2 regions of the Pseudonocardia autotrophica genome follow, and region 1 is predicted to be linked to the other one. Evidence: riboswitches for the same ligand, from Rfam matches in the RefSeq annotation. Region 1 holds a riboswitch; the other holds the start of a gene.
The links. A riboswitch is a leader RNA that binds a small molecule or an ion and turns the genes downstream of it on or off. The one in region 1 is predicted to bind cobalamin.
Positions count from the first base shown of each region.

Region 2: linked by a shared signal. The riboswitch ahead of Pdca_RS35695 (hypothetical protein) and the one ahead of Pdca_RS30450 (ribonucleoside-diphosphate reductase subunit alpha) in region 1 are both predicted to bind cobalamin.

Region 1 is NZ_AP018920.1:6,545,864-6,552,970, reverse strand. Features, by position in the region: gene Pdca_RS30460 (amidohydrolase family protein) at 1-410, opposite strand, end outside; gene Pdca_RS30455 (ribonucleotide-diphosphate reductase subunit beta) at 534-1,604, opposite strand; gene Pdca_RS30450 (ribonucleoside-diphosphate reductase subunit alpha) at 1,601-4,591, opposite strand; cobalamin riboswitch at 4,708-4,912, opposite strand; gene Pdca_RS30445 (ABC transporter substrate-binding protein) at 5,096-6,100, shown strand; gene Pdca_RS30440 (iron ABC transporter permease) at 6,097-7,092, shown strand; gene Pdca_RS30435 (iron chelate uptake ABC transporter family permease subunit) at 7,089-7,107, shown strand, end outside.
Region 2 is NZ_AP018920.1:4,612,036-4,619,142, forward strand. Features, by position in the region: gene Pdca_RS21565 (4'-phosphopantetheinyl transferase family protein) at 1-590, shown strand, start outside; gene Pdca_RS21570 (DNA polymerase IV) at 587-2,080, shown strand; gene Pdca_RS35695 (hypothetical protein) at 2,137-2,520, opposite strand; cobalamin riboswitch at 2,559-2,726, opposite strand; gene cobA (uroporphyrinogen-III C-methyltransferase) at 3,015-4,235, opposite strand; gene Pdca_RS21590 (cobalamin biosynthesis protein) at 5,047-5,568, opposite strand; gene Pdca_RS21595 (cobyrinic acid a,c-diamide synthase CobB) at 5,565-7,061, opposite strand; gene cobO (cob(I)yrinic acid a,c-diamide adenosyltransferase) at 7,058-7,107, opposite strand, start outside.

The sequences.
Region 1 (7,107 bases):
TCCAGCTGCGGGGCGCAGGCCGGATCGGTGGGGCTCCCGCCGAGCAGGAAGCTGATCTTGATGATGCGTACCCCCGGCTCCCCGGCGAGCGCGAGCGCGGCGGCGGTGCCTGCGGCGTCCTGCGGGCGCGGGGACGCCCAGATCCCGGCCCGGACCCGGTCGTCGGTCGCGGCGGCCTCCAGGCACAGTCCGTTCAGCGCGAACGACGGTGCCGGATCCGGCACCCCGTAGTTCGGCATCACCACGGCCAGCTCGGTGCCCTCGGCATCGAGGTCGCGGCGCAGCTCGTCGATCGTCGCCCTGGCCGAGACGTCCGGATTGACCGGCGGCCCGCCGTAGAACGGGTAGGCGGGGAGCACCCCGAGGTGGCGGTGCGCGTCGTGCGGGAGCAGGGCGGTCGCTGCGGTCACGGCACCCAGTCGAACAGAACGGCCCGGCCGCGTGGTGCGGCCGGGCCGATCCGTCACAGGGTCTTCACACGGATCTGACCGCGCTGTCGTACGCCGGGCCCGTGGCCGGGCCGGCCGGGCGGATCAGTCCCACTCCAGGGATCCGCCGGTGCGGTACTCCGTCACCCGCGTCTCGAAGAAGTTCTTCTCCTTGCGCAGGTCCATCGCCTCGCTCATCCACGGGAACGGGTTGTCCGCCTGCCCGAACAGCGGCGCGAGCCCGATCTGCTCGGCCCGGCGATCGGTGATGAACCGCAGGTACTGCTCGCAGGACTCGGCGGTCAGGCCGAGCATCCCGCGCGGCATGGTGTCGCGGGCGTAGGCGACCTCCAGCTCGCACGCCTCGTGCAGCATGCCGCGGATCTCCCGGGCGAACTCCGGCGTCCACAGGTGCGGGTTCTCGATCTTGATCTGGTTGATGCAGTCGATGCCGAAGTTCAGGTGGATGGACTCGTCGCGCAGGATGTACTGGTACTGCTCGGCGATCCCGACCATCTTGTTGCGCCGCCCGAGCGCCAGGATCTGGGCGAAGCCGGTGTAGAACCACATGCCCTCGAACACCACGTAGAACGCGATCAGGTCGCGCAGGAACGCCCGGTCGTTCTCCGGGGTGCCGGTGCGGAAGTCCGGATCGGACAGCGCCTGGGTGTAGCGCAGCGCCCAGGTGTCCTTGTCGGTGATCGAGGGGACCTCGCGGTAGGCGTTGAACAGCGTGCCCTCGTCCAGTCCGAGCGACTCGCAGACGTACTGGAAGGTGTGCGTGTGCACGGCCTCCTCGAACGACTGGCGCAGCAGGTACTGCCGGCACTCCGGGTTGGTGAGGTGCCGGTAGACGGCGAGCACGATGTTGTTCGCGACCAGCGACTCCGCGGTGGCGAAGAAGCCGAGGTTGCGGGTCAGCATCAGCCGCTCGTCGTCGGTGAGGCCGCCCGGGGTGCGCCACAGCGCGATGTCGGCCTGCATGGCGACCTCGGTCGGCATCCAGTGGTTGGCACAGCCGGCCAGGTACTTCTCCCACGCCCAGTGGTACTTCATCGGGAGCAGCTGGTTGACGTCGGTCCGGGCGTTGATCATGCGCTTGTCGTCGGCGTGCACCGGGGCGGCGCCGCGCTCGATCTCGCCGAGGCCGGTCGCATCGGTCGTCGGGACGGTCACTGGCAGGCCTCGCAGTCGGGGTCGTCGATCGAGCAGGCGGCGGCGGGATCGAGATCGAGCTCCATCCCGGCGGTGCCGTTCGCCGGGGCGGTGCCGTTCACCGGGACCGCCGGGGCCGCGCCGTTCACCGGGACCGCGGGCACGGTCGCCGCCGAGCCGCTGCCCGTCGCGCCGCTGCCGGTCGCGCCGCTGCCCGCCGAACCGTTGCCCGCCGGGTTCCCGCCGCTGCCGGTCGGCACCCCGGTGAGTCGCCCGTCGGTGCCCTTGAGGGTGGACTTCTCCACCGACGTCGCGGCCCGGGTCCGCAGGTAGTAGGTGGTCTTGCAGCCGCTGCGCCAGGCCAGCCGGTACAGCTCGTCGAGCTTGCGCCCGCTCGGACCGGCCAGGTACAGGTTCAGCGACTGCGCCTGGTCGAGCCACTTCTGCCGGCGCGACGCGGCCGCGATCAGCCAGCGCGGCTCGATCTCGAACGCGGTGGCGTACAGCTCCTTGAGGTCGGCCGGCACCCGGTCGATCTCGGCCAGCGAGCCGTCGAAGTACTTGAGGTCGGCGACCATCACCTCGTCCCACAGGCCACGCTGCTTGAGGTCGCGGACCAGGTGCGGGTTCACCACGGTGAAGTCGCCGGACATGTTGGACTTCACGTACAGGTTCAGGTGGATCGGCTCGATCGACTGGGCGACCCCGCAGATGTTCGAGATCGTCGCGGTCGGCGCGATCGCCAGCACGTTGGAGTTGCGCATGCCCTGGGTGCGGACCGTCTCGCGCAGCGTGTCCCAGTCGAGGGTGGTGGAGCGGTCGACGTCGAGCTCGCCCTCCTCGCGGGCGGCGGCGAGCAGCTCCAGCGAGTCGATCGGCAGGATCCCCCGGCTCCACAGCGAGCCGTCGAAGGAGGCGTAGCGGCCACGCTCGGCGGCCAGATCCGACGACGCCGCGATCGCGTGGTAGCTCAGCGCCTCGGCGCTGCGATCGGCGAACTCGACGGCGGCGTCGCTGCCCGGCGCGATCCGCTGGAGGAACAGCGCGTCGGAGAAGCCCATCATCCCCAGGCCGACCGGGCGGTGCCGCAGGTTGGACCGGCGGGCCTCCGGGATCGTGTAGAAGTTGATGTCCACGACGTTGTCCAGCATGCGGACCGCCGTGGTCACCGTGCGCTGCAGCTTGTCCGTGTCGAGCCCGTTCGGCCCGATGTGCGCGGCCAAGTTGACCGAGCCGAGGTTGCAGACCGCGACCTCGCCGTCGGCGCCGGCCTGGGTGTTCAGGGTGATCTCGGTGCACAGGTTCGACGAGTGCACCACCCCGGCGTGCTGCTGCGGGCTGCGCAGGTTGCACGGGTCCTTGAAGGTGATCCACGGGTGCCCGGTCTCGAACAGCATGGTCAGCATCCGGCGCCACAGGTCGACCGCGCGCACCGTGCGGTGCACCCGGATCTCGCCGCGCTCGGCGGCCTGCTCGTACTCGCGGTAGCGCAGGGAGAACGCGGTGCCGTAGAGATCGTGCAGGTCGGGAACCTCGTCCGGGGAGAACAGCGTCCAGGAACCGTCGGCCTGCACCCGGCGCAGGAACTCGTCGGGCACCCAGTTCGCGGTGTTCATGTCGTGCGTGCGGCGCCGGTCGTCGCCGGTGTTCTTGCGCAGGTCGAGGAACTCCTCGATGTCGACGTGCCAGGTCTCCAGGTAGGCGCACGCCGCGCCCTTGCGCTTGCCGCCCTGGTTGACCGCGACGGCGGTGTCCCCGGCGATCTTGAGGAACGGCACGACACCCTGCGAGACACCGTTGGTGCCCCGGATGTGCGCGCCGAGGCCGCGGACCGGGGTCCAGTCGTTGCCCAGGCCGCCGGAGTACTTCGCGAGCAGCGCGTTGTTCCGGTAGCCGCCGAAGATCGAGTCCAGGTCGTCGTCGACGGTGGTGAGGAAGCACGACGACAGCTGCGCCCTGGTGGTGCCCGAGTTGAACAGCGTCGGGGTGGACGCCATGAAGTCGAAGCTGGACAGCAGCTCGTAGAACTCGATCGCGCGCGCCTCGCGGTCGACCTCCCGGATCGCCAGGCCCATCGCGACCCGCAGGAAGAACGCCTGCGGCAGCTCGAACCGGGTACCGCGCTCGTGCAGGAAGTAGCGGTCGTAGAGGGTCTGCAGGCCGAGGAAGCCGATCTCGGTGTCCCGCTCGGGACGGATCGCGGCGGTGACCCGGTCCAGGTCGAACGTGGCGAGCTCCGGATCGACCAGCCCGATGTCGATCGCGCGGCTCAGGTAGTCCTTGGTGTACGTGGCGTAGCGCTGCGCCATCGTGGCCTGGTCGGGCGTCTCCCGGGTGCCGGACAGATGCGAGACGGCCTCGGCGCGCAGCCGGTCGAGCAGCAGCCGGGACGCCACCAGCGAGTAGTCCGGCTCCCGCTCGACCAGCGTGCGGGCGGCCATGACGAGCGCCTGGGCCAGTTCGTCGGCGGTGATGCCGTCGTAGACGGTGCGGTCCAGCTCGGCGAGCACCGGCTCCCGGCTCACGTCCTCGATCCCGGCCAGCGCCTCGGCGAGCACGGTCTCGACACGGTCGCGGTCCAGCGGGACCCGGCTGCCGTCGGGCTGGGTGACGTGCACGGTCGGCAGATCGGTGGTGGCGGTCTCGGGTCCGGTGTCCCGGGCCTGCGCGTGCTGCTCCCGGTAGAGCACGTAGGAGCGGGCGACCTTGTGGTGCTCGCCCCGCATCAGGGCCAGCTCGACCTGGTCCTGGATCTGCTCGACGTGCACGCCGGGCGCGGGATGCCGGGCCAGTGCCGCGACAACCTGATCGGTCAGCTCGCCGACGAGATGGTGCAGCCGTGACGACGCCGACGCGGAACCGCCCTCGACGGCGAGGAACGCCTTGGTCATCGCCACCGAGATCTTGCCGGCGTCGAAGGTCGTCTCGGAGCCGTCGCGCCGGATCACCCGCAGACCGGGAGGAGCTGCGCCGTGCGTGGATGCAGGGGGAGCGGTGCTTGTCGTCACGGGTCTCTCTCCTCGCGAGTCGCCGTCGGCCCGTGACCCGCGCGAGGAGGCGACGGCGGACCAGTGCCCGCCGCGCCCTGGCGCCCTCCCGCGAGGCCCCGGAGCTGCACACGCCGGCGGCGTGCACACCGGTGGCAGGTCTTCGGACTCACGGGCGTCGTGCACGCTCCTACTGGCCGTCGCTTCCCGGGATCGCTCCCAGTGCTCGTTGACGGCGGTCGTTCCCGCTCACCGCTGCGGGGCAGTCCCGGAGTCGCACCGGATTCCCTCTTGCCTCATCGGTCCGTGCGGGATCGATGAACCACCAGCGCCGCGGACACTACATCTTGGGTTGGTTCCTGTTCGAGACCCCAAGGGGTCGGTGCGTTGCGACGAATCGTCACGGCCGGTGAACGGTGCAGGTCCGCCCCGGCGGGTCGCCGCGAGAGGCTCGTGCGGGCCACTCGGACAGGTGATGATCGTCGCTCTTCCGATAGCTAGATGAAAATGACTACTGTTTCAGACATGAGACTTCGACGGCTCCCCCCGCTCGTCCCGGCGCTCGCGCTGCTCGCGGTGCTCGCCGGATGCGGAGCCGCCGGGCCGGGTACCGATCCGGCCGCCGGGGAGCGGACCGCACCGCGGATCGAGCGCGCCGCGGCGCCGCTGGAGCCCGCCGGCACCGTCACCGACCCGAACGGCACCGAGCTGTCGCTGCCCACCCCGCCGGAGCGGATCGTCTGCCTCACCGGGCTGTGCGACGACATGCTCGTCGAGCTCGGCATCACCCCGGCCGGTACCTCGACGCCCGCGCTGCTCGCGAACCCGGTGCTGCTCGGCGAGGCTGCGGCCGCGCAGGTCCCGACCGTCGCGGGCAGCTTCGGCAGTGAGGACGTCGAGTCGATCGCCGCCCTGGATCCGGACCTGGTGATCGGGCTCGGCGGGGTGCACGATCCGCTGCGCTCCGCGGTCGAGCAGTTCGCGCCGCTGTGGACGGTCGAGCCGTCGACCTGGCAGGACTCGGTCGGTTACCTGCGGGCGCTCGGGGCGCTGACCGGCCGGACCGGGGAGGCGGTGGCGGCCGAGGAGCGGTTCCGCGGCACCCTCGCCGACGCCGTCGACACCACCCGGGAGACCGGGCAGGCCGACCGGACGGTCGTGCTGATGTACGGCAGCGCCGACACGATCGGCGTCGACACCACCGCATCGGTCAACGGCGACCTGCTCGCCCAGCTCTACGACTACCCGTTCGCACCGCGCAGCGCGGACGTCGAGTCCGGGTCGGCCTACAACGTCGAGGAGATCCTGGCCGGGCAGCCCGACGTCGTACTGGCCTTCTCGCTGCTGTTCTCCGCCGAGGACCGCACGCTGACCGACCAGCTCGCCGACAACCCGGTTTGGCAGCAGGTCCCGGCCGTGGCGCAGGGTGCGGTGCACGAGATGGACCCGCGGCTGTGGGGCAGCGGGCGCGGCACCCGCAGTCTGGGCGCGATCGTCGAGCAGTCGCTGGCCGTGGTGCCGGGCAGGTGAGGATCGCGCTCCTGGTGGTCGCCGGGACCGCGCTCGTGGTCGCCACGCTGTGCCTGGGCACGCCGTCGGTGCCGCCGTGGCAGCTGCCGGCGGTGCTCGGGTCCGGTTCCGGGATCGAGCACGTCGTGGTCACCGAGCTGCGCGCGCCCCGGCTCGTCCTGGGCGCGCTCGCCGGGATCGCGCTCGGGACCGCGGGGATGCTGCTGCAGGACGCGCTGCGCAACCCGCTCGCCGTCCCCGAGCTGCTCGGGGTCTCCTCCGGCGCGGCGGCCGCGGTCGCGATCACGATCGTGACCGGTGCCGCGGTGCCGTTCGCGCCGCTGCTGCCCGCGATCGCCGGTGCCGCGACCGGGGCGCTGCTCACCCTGCTCGCGGTGCGCGGGGCCGTCGGACCGGCCGCCGTGCTGCTGATCGGGGCCGGGGTGAGCGCGGCGCTGCAGGCGCTGCTGCTCACCGCGGTCGCGCTCACCGGCTCGCAGGAGCAGGGGGTGCTCGTCCGCTACCTGCTCGGTTCGCTCACCGGCACCACCTGGCCGACGGTCGCTACGGTGCTGCCCGGGCTCGCGATCGGGCTCGGGCTCGCAGTGCTCGCGCTGCCGGCGCTGGGGCTGCTGCGGCTCGGCGACGGCACCGCATCGGTGCTCGGCCTGCGCACCGCGACCGCCCGGATCGCGGTGCTGGCGGTGGCCTGCCTGCTGGTCGCCGCGGTCGTCGGCCCGTGCGGCCCGGTGGCGTGGGTCGGTTTCCTGGCGCCGCAGCTGGTGCGCCGGTTCCGTCCGGCGGCCGCACCGCTCACCCGGCTGGTCGCCTGCGCGGGAACCGGGGCGGTGCTCGTCGTGGCCGCGGACCTGCCGGCCCGGACCGTGCTGTACCCGGTGGAGCTGCCGGTGGGTGGGCTGACCGCGGTGGTCGCCGTCGTGCTGGGCGTGCTGCTCCTGGCCGGACGCCGGCGTCCCCGGCCCGCCCGGCCGGTACCGGTGGGGCCGTCGTGACGGCCCTGCTGCGGC
Region 2 (7,107 bases), 1.9 Mb from region 1:
GGGCCCGCTACCTGGCCGCGCACGCGCTGGCCCGGCTCGTGCTGGCGACGCACCTGGACACCGATCCGGCGTCGATCGACATGGACCGCACCTGCCGCTGCGGGAAGCCGCACGGCAAGCCCCGTCTCGCCGGGCACGGGGACGCCCCTGGTTTCTCGCTGACCCACTCCGGCGCGCTGGTCGGGGTGGCGCTTGGCCCCGGCCCGGTGGGCGTCGACGTCGAGCAGCATCGCGAGCTGTCCGGGCTGGACGGGCTCGCCCGGCACGCCCTCTCCCCCGCCGAACGCGAGCTCGGAGTGCCCGGCCCGGCCGGGTTCCTGGTCACCTGGACCCGCAAGGAGGCCCTGCTCAAGGCCACCGGTGACGGACTGTCCGCTCCGATGGACGCGATCACGCTGTCCTCCCCCGGCACCCCGGCGCGGGTGCTGCACTGGCCGGAGGCCACCGGATCGTGGTGGCTCGCCGACGTCGACACCCCGCACCCGGACCATCCCGGCGCCGTCGCCGGGGCGGGCACCGACGTGCCGCCGATCACGGTCGCGGACGGCGATGCGGTCCTGTCGGTGGTCCGGGGCACCATGGGCGGGTGAGCTCGCCGGACCGGCCGGGCGCGGCCGGAGCGCGCTGGGTGCTGCACCTCGACATGGATGCGTTCTTCGCCGCCGTCGAGCAGCTGACCCGGCCCACCCTGGCCGACCGGCCGGTGCTGGTAGGCGGGGCGGGGCCGCGCGGCGTCGTCGCGGGGGCCAGCTACCAGGCGCGGGTGTTCGGGGCCCGCTCGGCGATGCCGATGGGGCAGGCGCGGCGGCGCTGCCCGCACGCGACCGTGCTGCCGCCCCGCTTCCCGCTGTACAAGGCGATCTCCGACGAGGTGATGGGCGTCCTCGCCGAGTTCTCGCCGGTGCTCGAACCCGTCTCGGTGGACGAGGCCTTCATCGAGCCCCCGGTACTGGCCGGCGCCTCCCCGGAGACGGTGCGCGAGTTCGGTACCCGGCTGCGTGCTGCGGTCCGGGAGCGGACCGGGCTGCCCGCGTCGGTCGGCGCCGGATCCGGCAAGCAGATCGCCAAGATCGCGTCCGAGCTGGCGAAGCCGGACGGATTGCGGGTCGTCGCGCACGCCGATCAGGACGACGTGCTGGGCCCGCTGCCGGTGCGCTCGCTGTGGGGCATCGGGCCGGTGTCCGGCGAGGCGCTGCGCCGGATCGGCATCGAGACGGTCGGCCAGCTCGCCGCGATGGACGGCCGCGAGGTCACCGGGGTGCTCGGCTCGGCGATGGGCACCGAGCTGCACCGCCTCGCCCGCGGGATCGACGACCGGCCGGTCGCCCCGCGCGGCGCCGCGAAACAGATCAGCGCCGAGACCACGTTCGACACCGACCTGACCGCGATGTCCGCGGTGCACACGGCCGTCGAGTCGATCTGCGTTGCCGTGCACCGCAGGCTGGTCGCCGACGGCCGCGCCGCGCGCACGGTGACGGTCAAGGCCCGCACCGGGGACTTCGTGACCCACACCCGGTCGGAGACGACACCGTTCCCCAGCCGGGATCTCGCCACGCTCGTCGCGGTGGCCCGCCGGCTCACCGACACCGCGGTGGGTGAGGGAGGGGTGCGGCTGCTCGGGGTGTCGGTGTCGGGATTCGGCGACGAGCCGCCGCTGGCCCTGTTCGACGCGGTGCCCTCGGCACAGGGGTGGCGGGCGGCCCCGGCCGAACCGGCGGTCGCCGGGGTGCCGGGAACCGGGAGCCCGGCGGCGGTGAGCCCGGGAGCAGGAGACCCGGGGGCCGAGCTGCGGGGGCATGCCGGCGCACCGGTGGCCGTCGAGGAGCACGTGATCCCCCCGGCGACGGCCGAGGAGCGCCCCGACCCACCGGCCGACGACGCCGACCGGCCGTGGCGGGCCGGTGACGACGCCACCCATCCCGAGCACGGCCACGGCTGGGTACAGGGCGCCGGACACGGCCGGGTCACCGTCCGGTTCGAGACCGCGCTGACCGGCCCCGGTCGTACCCGCACGCTGGATGCCACCGATCCGCAGCTGACCCGTGCCGATCCGCTCCGGAGCTGGCGCCCGGCCGACTGACCGACTGACCGACTGGCCGACCGCCCGGGTCGGGTCTCAGCCGCCCGGGCCGGGTCTCAGCCGATCAGCGGACTGCGATGCGGCGGGGCGACCCGGGTGCCCGCGACGACCCGGACGTCGAGATCGGGGGCCGTGCGGGCGAGGCCGTCGAGCACCGCGATCAGTGCGACGTCCGCGGTCGGGTCCCCGGCCACCAGCAGCACCCCGTTCGCGGCGGGCCCACCCGCGGCCCATCCGGTGAGCCGGGCGACGCCGTCACGCGGGGAGATCCGCTCCACCCGCCACGCCTCGGCGTAGAACAGGGCCACCGACTCGGGCTCGCCCGGGAAGGCGAAGACGGTGTCGGCCTCCGCGAGCAGATCCTCGCCCCCGGAGCCGACCGCAGGCCCGCCCTGCTCGGTGCCGAGTACGACCAGTGCGGGGCGCGGGTCGACGCTCATCGCTATGTCCTCCTCGAGGGTCCGCGCCCTCAACAGTGGAAACTCCTGCGACGACGGCCAGTCTCCTGGCTTCCGGATCGTCGCGCTCCCCCGCCTTCCCGCCCTTGCCGGGCAGTGGCTACGGGGTGGGGAGCGCTCCCCGATGACAGTGGCGGGACCGCGCCGGACTCGCACCGGCTTCCTGCACCGTCGTCCCGGTCAGCCCATCACGTGCCGGTCGGGGGGTCAACAACGGGTGACGGTGACGCCTGCCCGAGGGGTGGGGCCCCGCCCGGCCGGGGCCGGTCAGACGCCGAACACACCCTGCCGGTTCGGCACCGAACACACCGCGCCCGTCCAGCACAGATCACGCTGTACCGGTCAGGCGCCGATCACACCCTGCCGGCCCGGCGCCGACCGCACCGTGCCGGGCACACGCCGAACGCACCGTGCCGGGCACGCACCGAACGCACCGTGCCGGGCGCGCACCGAACGCACTGTGCCGGTGCGGGCCGTCACGACCCGACGGGTGCCTCCAGACCTGCGACCGGGCCGATCACCACGATCGCGGGCGGGTTGACGTCCTCCTCGGCGGCGACCCGCCCGGCCGTCTCCAGCGTCGCGCGCACCGTGCGCTGGATCCGGGTGGTGCCGTCCTGCACGATCAGCACCGGGGTCTGCGGGTCGCGGCCGTGCTCGACGAGGACCTCGGCGAACCGGGCGAGCCGCTCCACCGCCATCATCAGCACGATCGTGCCGGTCATCCGGCCGAGCGCGGCCCAGTCGGTGAGGCTGCGCGGATCCTCCGGGGCGACGTGCCCGGACACGACGACGATCTCGTGCGCCACCCCCCGGTGGGTCACCGGAGTACCGGCGACAGCGGGCGCGGCGAACGCGCTGGTGATGCCCGGGACGACGGTGACCGGCACCCCCGCCGCGGCGCAGGCCTGGACCTCCTCGAACCCGCGCCCGTAGACGAACGGGTCGCCGCCCTTGAGGCGCACCACGAACTTCCCGGCCCTGGCGTGCTCCACCAGCAGCTCGTTGATCTTCTCCTGGGCCATGGCACGGCCGTAGGGGATCTTGGAGGCGTCGATGACCTCGACATCGGGCGAGAGCTCGTCCATCAGGTCACGGGGACCGAGCCGGTCGGTGACGACGACCTGGGCCCGCGACAGCAGCCGACGCCCGCGAACGGTGATCAGCTCCGGGTCGCCCGGGCCACCACCGACCAGCGCGACGCCCGGCTGCGGCGGCTCGGCGTTCTCGTCGACGACGCCGGACTGCAACGCCTCGACCAGCGCCGTCCGGACCGCGGACGAGCGGCGGTGCGCGCCGCGGGCCAGCACGCCGACGGTCAGCCCGTCGTGCGCCCCGGTCGCCGGAGTGACGGCGGTGCCCCGCGAGCCGTCGTCGGCGCGGACGCAGAACACCCGATCCCGCTCCGCATCGGCGGTGACCGTCTCGTTCACCGCGGCGTCGTCGGTCGCGGCGATCACGTACCAGGCGCCGGTGAGATCACCCTCGGCGTAGCGGCGGGCGGTCCAGGTGATCTCACCGGCCGAGACCATCCCCTCGACGGCCGGGGTGACCTCGGGGGACACCACCTCGACCAGCGCCCCGACCGCGATCAGCCGGGCGACCCGCCGCTGGGCGACCTGTCCTCCACCGACCACGACGACACGACGGCCGGACAGGTCCAGGCCGACCAGGTACTGCTCGTGCTGCGCGCTCAACGACGTTCCTCTCCCGGCCGCGGTGTGCCCTCCCCGGCGCTGCCTACCGTTCCCGGGCGATGCCTGCCCGGTCCGGCGAGCCCCCGGCTCCCGTGCGACGGCGGCGGTCGAGGATAGCGACCGGAACGCCTCCGGGAGTCGCCGCAGAGGCCAAACCCACACCGGCGGGTGCCCTGCCGAGCCTCGGGCGCCGGCTCCGCGCAGCCCCGCCCCAGCAGCGGGCACGGGCACGGGCACGGGCACGGGCACGGGCACGGGCACGGGCAGTGTTCGCACGGGTTCGCTGCGCTCGCACGGGGTCGGATCTCGTGCGAGCGCAGCGAACCCGTGCGGACGCCGTCGACCTGCCCAAACACAGCCAACCGGTGCGGACGCAGTCGACCGGTGCGGACGCTGCGACGCTGCACCGGCAGCCACCCGACACGGGGAGGCGCCCCACCACGGGACCGGCCACGCGACCGAGCATCGTTCGCACGGGTTCGCTGCATCCGCACGAAGTCCGACCCCGTGCGAACGCAACGAACCCGTGCGGATGGAGCGAGCCCATGCGGACGCGGCGAACCGTGCGCACGCGGCCCGCGACGAACCCACGCGTACGCAGCCGGCCTGCGTAAACGCAGCCGACCCGTGCGAACGCAGCCGACCCTGCGCCCCGGCAGCCACCCGGCACGGGGAGAAAGCCCTCGCCACGCGACCGGCCACGAGCCCGAGCACCGTTCGCACGGGATCACCGCATCCGCACGAGATCCGACCCCGTGCGAACGCAACGAACCCGTGCGGACTCGGCGAACCCGTGCGGCTGCCGGGGGCGTCAGCCCGGGGCGGTGTCAGAGGACGGATCAGGGGCGGCGCCGGACGGCGCCATTCCCACCGCCAGCCGCGCCATCCGCATAGCCCGCGCCACCCGCGTAGCCCGCGCCAGCCGCGCCACCGCCACGGTCGCGCCGGAGGCGGCGGTCTTGGGTACCACCAGCACCGCCCCGGGGCCCGCGGCCAGCAGCGCGGCGGCCTCGGCGACCGCGGGCGTTCCGGTGGCGGCGGCGACCCGGTCGCTCGGCGTCGGCACCACCACCGCGGCGAGCTGCTCCGCCGGGTATCCGCGCGGGGTCCGCGGTGCGACGGCCTGCAGCAGACCCGGCTCCGAGGTCCGCCGGTCGAGCGTCGCGACGACCGCGTGATCGAGATCGAGGCCGTGCTCGTCCGCCACCCGGCGCAGCAGCGCCCGCAGCGCGGCGGCCGACACCCCGGGCCGCATCCCGATCCCGAGTGCGAGCTCCGGTTGCGGCGCCGGACGCCCACCGGGCCGGCGCTCCGGCCCGGAACCGGTGGTCACGCGCCTGCGACCAGGCGGGCGACCGAGTCCGGGTTGCCTGCCGGATGCGTGTGCAGGAACGAGGCGTGTACCCCGGCGACGACGTACCCCTCCGGCTCCGCGCCACGCCACGCCCAGGCCGGGGCCGAACCGGCGCGCGGGGTGACGGCACAACGGTGGAACTCGTGCGCACCCACCCGGGCCCCGGCCGGGAACAGCGGCGACGCCGACACCGCGACGGCCTCCCGGTAGCCGAGGGTCAACCGGTCGGTCATCGCGGCCGAGGCCTCGAGGACCCCGCACATCGGTGCCCCGTCGAGGTCCCGGCACAGGTAGAGCAGGCCCCCGCACTCCGCGTGCACCGGCGCACCGGACGCGGCCAGCCGCGCGACGGCCATCCGCAGCGACCGGTTCTCCCCCAGCGCGCCGACGTGCTCCTCCGGGAACCCGCCGGGCAGCACGAGCGCGGACGTCCCCTCCGGCAGGTCCGGATCGCGCAGCGGATCGACGACCGCCACCTGCGCACCGGCCGCCTCGAGCAACTCGGCGTGCTCGGCGTACCCGAACCCGAACGCCGGGCCGCCGGCCAGCGCGACCACCGGCCGAGCGGGGGCCGGCACCGCGCCGGTGGCGGCGATCCCGGCGTGCAGGTCCCGGATCGGGCCGCCGGACACCGGGCGGGCGGGAACCGGCGCCGCGCCGGTGGCTGCCGCGATCTCGGCGTGCAGGTCCCGGGCCAGGCCGCCGGACACCGGCCGAGCGGGAGCGGGCGCCGCACCGGTGACTGCGGCGATCTCGGCGTGCGGGTCCCAGACCGGGCCGTCGGGCAGCGGGCGGGCCAGCGCCAGCACCGCGTCGAGATCGACGTGCTCGGCGACCAGCCCGGCCATCGCGTCGACGGCGGCGGTCGCGGCGGCGCCGTGCTCGGCCGCGGTGATCAGGCCGAGGTGCCGCGACGGCACGGCGAGCTCGGCCCGGCGCGGTACCGCGCCGAGCACCGGCAGTCCGATCTCGTCGGCGGAGGCGCGCAGCACCTCCTCGTGCCGCGCCGACCCGACCCGGTTCAGGATCACCCCGGCCACCTCGACCGCCGGGTCGAACGACCGGAAGCCGTGCAGCAGCGCGGCCAGCGACCGGGACTGCCCGCGGACGTCCACCACCAGCAGCACCGGTGCGCCCAGCGCGGCCGCGACCTGCGCCGTCGAACCGGCACCGTCCGGGATGCGTCCGTCGAACAGCCCCATCACGCCCTCGACGACGGCGATGTCGGCGTCCCGGGAGCCGTGCCGGGCCAGCGGCGCGAGGCGCTCGGCGCCCTGCAGCACGACGTCGAGGTTCCGGCCCGGCCGTCCGGCCGCCAGCGAGTGGTAGCCGGGATCGATGTAGTCCGGGCCGACCTTGAACGGCGCGACCCGGGTGCCCCGGCTGCGCAGCGCGGCCATCAGGCCGGTGGAGACCGTCGTCTTCCCGCTCCCCGACGACGGCGCCGCCACCACCAGGGCGCGAGCATTCACCACTCGATCCCCCGCTGCCCCTTCTGGCCGGCGTCCATCGGGTGCG